2 regions of the Eubacterium sp. AM05-23 genome follow, and region 1 is predicted to be linked to the other one. Evidence: riboswitches for the same ligand, from Rfam matches in the RefSeq annotation. Region 1 holds a riboswitch; the other holds the start of a gene.
What was found. A riboswitch is a leader RNA that binds a small molecule or an ion and turns the genes downstream of it on or off. The one in region 1 is predicted to bind cobalamin.

Region 1 (3,147 bases):
AAAGCATTTCCACACGAAATTCCCAAAGCAAGTTCCTGACTTTCACAGTAGCGGTGGAGCTGTCAATGGTCATGCCATTTTCTTCCTTGTGCCTTTGGGTCAATTATTTTTCTGTCAGATGAATTGTATCCAATAATCTTTTATATGCTTTATTATATCGAATCTTACGTCTAAAATCAAGCTAAATGTTCACAAAATCAAAATGTCTCTCAACATCTTTAAATGCACTTATATCGATTCAACGGTTTGCCTATAATATTGCGCCTATTTTATCGGGATAAACACCTGAATAATTTTTCCCCTGTAATATTCAAAGCACAGCTTGTTCTCTTCAAAGATTATTTTTCTTTCCTCGAGCCATTCTGTGAAAATGAACTGCCACATTTTTCGTACGGATGCTGCCAGCTGAGTGGTTGAAAAAGGTTCAGGCGACTCAATCGAAAAAGTTGCATACTTCGCATCTGGTAAAATAAGTTCTTTAAATCCTCTGGGCATTGGCTCATTCCTATTTGAAACAATCCCATAAAAATAGGACAGCTCCCCGCTTGTTTCATTTGGATTTACCCAAACTCCAATCTCCCCACGATGGGCAAACTGGTTATGATAATCCGCATACTGGCTAAAGTCGATATTTGACCAGTAAGCGCCATCCTTACAATAATTAAGCGCATCAACCCCTGTCGGTGCATACTCATACCCAATAAGCCTGATTTTCCTGCTTTCCATAATCTGCGGCTGCATAGACTGGTTCCCTCCTTGTTTTAACTTACGATAACGGGTTGCACTCAGTCCAAAATGTCGCTGAAACGCTTTTGCAAATCCTGCTTGTGTCTCAAATCCGGCGTCCTGCCCTGCCCGCGCGATGGACTCGCCTTGTTCAATCGCTTGAGCTGCTTTCTCCAGACGCAATATTCGAATATAGACACCGGGCGGTACACCAAAATAGGCTCTGAACATATGTGCAAAATGATAAAATGAATAGCCGAATTTTTCTGATAAATACTCAGCGGTTAACGGCTCGTTTAAATGCGCTTCAATGTATCGGCGGCATTCTTCCATTGTTTTCTGGCTGTTCATATTTCATCATCCTTGTCTATAGTATAACATCATTAAGAAACATTTACTTTTCCATTCTTGCTGACTTTTCATATAATGCGTTTTTTATCTCACGATTCCTTTTCCACAAAAAGGACAGCTGCTGTTTCCGCTTGGAATGATTTCACAGCATTCGATGCAAATTCTCGGCGTTCCTGGGTCCCGTTTTTTTTTACTGGGAACGGCATATCCCGCATGATGTACTACTTTTTCTCCTATTTCAAAATAATCCAAAAGATTTATGCTCACTGGTCCTCTGTAAATATAGCTCTTGGTAGAAAACACTGATTTTATGACAAACGTATGGCAAACCTTCTTTTTTCCATATTCATCAACGATCATCTCTCTCTTAATGTCCTCGAGCCTTCCGCTAAAGGTTCTATCATTTACAGAACTTACGATTCCTTCATCATTTCTTCGTCTCATTGCTGGCATTTTACCCCTTTACTCCTTGTCTCATTTTTACTGCGCCAATCATAAAAATAAAAAAAGCTCCTGTTTACACTTGACCAGTGCAAAACAGAAACTCTAACTCGCTGTAGAACGTTCGCTTTCTTATCTTGTTCTCAGAACCCGACTCGTCACTGAAAATGACACACGGTAGCGCGACTATTCAGGATTCTCACCTGATTTCCCTCGAACAAGCTTTTAACTTTACTTAATTTTATTTTAACACGCTTATTTTATTAACGCAAGCCTTAACTTAAGAAAAAACAGATACTGCTTTTCACAGTACCTGTTTTAAATCGTATTTTTGCTTATTGTTCTTTATGTTTTCGGCTTATCGCAATGCCGCCCAGACCAATAAGAGCCAACATAGCCACACAGATAAGCACACTGTTTGCAGTATCTTCTACAATGCCTGTCGCAACGTTCTTACCTGTGGCTTCCACATTATTTTTGGCCTGCTCGCCATCTGCTTTTTGGGGATCCTCACCCTGGCTTTTTACTGCTAACGCCAATTGCGCATTTTTCAAAGCGGTCATAACTTCATGGATCTGCGCTTCGGTTGCGTTGGGATCGCTGTACACTGCCTTTGCGGCCTTCAATGCTTTGTTGAAAGCTTCGACGCTGGCTTTGGTATATTGATCGGTGTTAACTTTTTCTGCCTCTGCAATCATATTTTTCAGTTCAGTTTTATCACCTGCGGCTACAAGAGCTTTCATAGTGCGGTCAAGCTCTGCCTTAGCTGTTTCCACAAGGTTTTGTTCTTCCGCTTTGATGTTCTGATTGTCCATCAGTCTTCTGGCGGCTTCCCGTGCTTTAACAAATGGCTGCCAGGTTTCTTCTGTATAGGTGCCTGTCAGCGCTTCTGCTTTTTCCAGGCTTTCTGCCAGGCCTGTTTTATCGGCTGCGGGAACCAGTGTCTTGATGCTATCGGACAGTTCTTTTGACATTTTCTGCATCGTGTCTACGTCAGCTGTCTGAGTATCCAGAGCTTCTGCCCTGCCTAAGATGGTATTTACAGCCTCTCTGCTGTCTTGAGTGTAATTTTCTGACAACACTTTCTTAGTTTCCTGGATTTTTGTATTCAGATCTTTTTCAGCATTTTCAAGGGCTTCTATCTCAATTTTAGCGGCTTCTAAATGAGAAAGGCTGAGGACAGATGCCCGTTGTTCCTCTGGCATTTTTTGATATTTTTCAAGAAGTGCGTTGAGCGCGTCCCTGTCCTGAAGACGAACGGCTTCATAATCCGCAAACCGATCTTCGGCCTCCTGTTCGAATTTTTCTACGGCTTTAACTGTATCAACCCAACTGGTATCACCCTTTTGGGTCGCTTCGATATTTTCAACGACTTTATCGGTCGCTTCCTGGCTGAGTGTCATGTCTTCAATGGCTCTGAGCGCACGGTCATAGGCCAGTTTAAGTGCTTCGCTGTCTACGGTGTTTTCATTTAAAGCGGTGGTCTGTGGCGTATTCAGCGCCGCTGCCGCTGCGATGAGCGCATCCTTATTGGCGATGGAGACCAGAGGCTCGGAGCTTCCGTAGTCCTTGCCGCTTAAATCTTTTCCATAACCACAGTAAGTAAACATCAGACGCATGGTATCGCCA
Region 2 (3,147 bases), on a different contig from region 1:
ATTGCAGATAAAAAGTTTTTAAATAAAGAGATTGCTTTGACGGGAGATTCGATTTATAATAAAGTATATATATTGGGAAAACTAAATAAAAATTGCGGCATCCGGAAAGTGCTGGCACACTTATCCGGCTTGCGCAGGTGCACAACCACCATACACAACGGCCCTGGGGGGCACGTACCGCATTACTTATTATAGGCTATTTTTGTGCTAAAAACAAGAGGACAGCCTATAAATAAGTGGGCTTATTTGTGTTAGCATTTTATAAAAGTGTCATATAACTGTGCATGGTTGGTTTTATCCTGCACAGTTTTTTATTTGGTTTTCCCTGAAATTTAGGAGAAGACAATGGAATCAAGGTTAGATCAAAAGGCAATCGGCCAGCGTATCCGGCAGCGTAGAACTTTTTTAAATATGAGCCGTGAAGATTTGGCGCGGAAAATAGGGATTACACAGACTTTTTTAACAGATATCGAGCTGGGAACCAAAGGCTTTTCCTTAAAGAGTCTTGAACGTTTCTGCGAAGCGTTAAAAATGTCTTCGGACAGCATCCTGTTCGGCAAAAGTCTGGATGAAAAGGAAAAAAACACCGCGTTGCTCGACATTCTCGAGCATTGCCCCGATGAAAAAAAGGAATACGCAGAAAGAATGATGATGCTTTTTTTAATGAGCCATGAAACATCAAACGAGTGTTGACTATAAAATGACCGGACTCTTAAGAAAGAGACCGGTTTTTTATTGCCTGTAATCCGATTACAGAAAATATGTGAATTATTTGGCGGAATCGGCAAAAAACTGCTTATTTCCCATAAAAAGGGGTAGCGCCTGAGTCGGATTGGTGATATAATTGGAAACGAAAATTGAATAAGAAAGACTAATGTAAAATCTATTTTGGATTCTTTCGTTTTTGCCTTGGTAAAGACAAAGGATAAAGGGAATCTGGTGAAAATCCAGAGCGATCCGGTCACTGTAATTCGTTAAGTCTCCTTATGATGCCACTGGAATGAAAACCGGGAAGGCAAGGAGAATATAATGCGATGAGTCAGGAAACCTACTAAATAGAGTGCTAATAATTACCTCCAGGGAAAAGGGAACTTAGTAACGTTAATTTAATTGTAGTATCCGCAGTAAACAGCGTGGATAAATAATTCTGTTGACAAACCTCTTTTTTACGGAGACGTAAGGAAGAGGTTTTTTATTTGTTTTTAACGAATGTTTGATTGAAGGAGAAGGATTGAAATGAAGTTAGTTGTAGTGGGAATCAATCATAAAGACACACCTCTGGAAATCAGGGAAAAGGGTGCTTTTATCAAGCGGACCGTAAAAGAAGGCATTGCGAGCCTTCTTGAAGAGGCGTGTATTGAAGAGGTGATCATTCTTTCTACCTGTAATCGAAGCGAAATTTATGTGGCGACCCGCGATGTGGAAGCAGCGGGCCAGGCGCTGAAAAATTTTTACATTGAGGAGAAATCCAGAGAACTCGGAAGTTATCTGTTCTGTGAAAAGGGCAGAGAGGCCATCCTTCACCTTTACCGGGTAGTGACCGGGCTGGATTCAATGATCCTGGGTGAGGATCAGATATTAGGCCAGGTAAAGGATGCCCTTGAATTGTCCCAGTCTGTTCACGGCTGTGGAAAATACTTAACCAAGGCTTTCAGAGAAGCCGTCACCTTTGCCAAGAAGGTTAAAACTGTTTATAAGATTTCTGAGACGCCGCTCTCTCTGAGCTCGACAGCGGTTAAGCACGTTAAGAGGACCTATGAGGACTATGCGGATAAAAAGGTGCTGATCATCGGATCTGGAAAGATGGGGCTTCTGGCGCTGCGTTACATGGCGGCAGAGGGGTTTAACAGCGTCTATATGACCAATCGTACCTATCATCCGGGAGATGAATACCGTGATATCTATAAGGGCGTCAATATGATACGTTATGAGGACCGCTATGAAGCCATTGAAGATATCGATGTAATTATCTCAGCCACGGCCTCTCCTCACGTTGTCTTAAAACGGGAACTCATGCCAGAGCGTAAAAAGCCTCTTATGGCCATTGACCTGGCGCTGCCAAGGGATATTGAAGAAGCCGTCTCAGAAATGGACCAGGTCGAGCTGCTGACCATTGACAATTTTAAAGATATTATTGATGAAAAAATGCATTACCGCGAAAGGGTGGCAGAAAAGATCGCCCTCGAGATCGAAGAGGAAATCGACGGACTCATGGTTTGGATTACGAAGTCTAAAGTGGACAATATGGTAGCGCATTTTAATCAGGTTTCCGGCCAGCTGGCAGATGAGACCATTGAGATTCTCAACAAGCGCTATCAGTTTGAGGGGAAAGACAGGGAATTTCTTGAAAAAATTGTCCATTCAAAATTCCGCGAGATGGTCATGCCCTCCATCAAGCAGCTGAAAACACTGGACAGCGAGGACGATATCCTGCGCTTTGAAAAAACACTGGCGTTTTTATTCTCTGGCGGTAATGTGGAGGATTCCCAATGAAAGGACCGGTTCTGCTTAATTTTACCGGAAAAAAGGCCCTTGTGATCGGCGGTGGGAAAGTAGGAATGCGGCGTGCGGAAACCCTAGCCGGGTATGGGTGTTTTGTGACCTGTGTGGACAAAAACATGAAGGTTCCTGAAAAGCCGGCTGAGAACATTCGTTATGTCAAAGCCTACTGCCGGATTGAGACAGCCCTTGACGGTATGGATCTTGTAGTGGCGGCAACAGACCAGCGCGAGCTAAATGACCAGATTCTTGAAAACTGTAAAATACGCGGTATCTGGTGCAACGTTACAGACGACCCCGAGCATTCTGATTTTATTTTTCCCTCAGTGGTGAGACGGGGAGACTTGACGATTTCGGTCTGTACTGACGGTGCAAGCCCAACGCTGACCACCCAGATAAAAAAAGAGCTGGAAGAAAAATACGACGAAAGTTACGCAGAGCGGCTCAGGCTGCTTAAACAGCTGAGGCGGCATCTGCTAAAAACAGAGGCCTCATCAGAGGAAAAAAAGAGGCAGCTCAGGGAGCTGACAGCATTAACCATTGAAGAATTGCAGAGAGAAGTGGAGAAAATATGAAAATAATCGTAGGCTCAAGAGGCAGCAAACTGGCAGTGGTCCAGACAAACTGGCTTCTTGAGGAATTAAGAAA

Region 2: it holds a riboswitch for cobalamin, as region 1 does, so the genes downstream of both, hemA (glutamyl-tRNA reductase) here and DW091_RS19335 (hypothetical protein) in region 1, are expected to answer to the same signal.

What each region holds. Positions count from the first base shown of each region.
Region 1 covers NZ_QUDF01000021.1:30,364-33,510, reverse strand. Annotated here, with positions in the region: gene DW091_RS19340 (AraC family transcriptional regulator) at 265-1,077, opposite strand; gene DW091_RS19335 (hypothetical protein) at 1,162-1,530, opposite strand; adenosylcobalamin (AdoCbl) riboswitch at 1,611-1,755, opposite strand; gene DW091_RS19330 (Ig-like domain-containing protein) at 1,854-3,147, opposite strand, start outside.
Region 2 covers NZ_QUDF01000007.1:90,846-93,992, forward strand. Annotated here, with positions in the region: gene DW091_RS11165 (helix-turn-helix transcriptional regulator) at 346-693, shown strand; cobalamin riboswitch at 882-1,071, shown strand; gene hemA (glutamyl-tRNA reductase) at 1,237-2,493, shown strand; gene DW091_RS11175 (bifunctional precorrin-2 dehydrogenase/sirohydrochlorin ferrochelatase) at 2,490-3,074, shown strand; gene hemC (hydroxymethylbilane synthase) at 3,071-3,147, shown strand, end outside.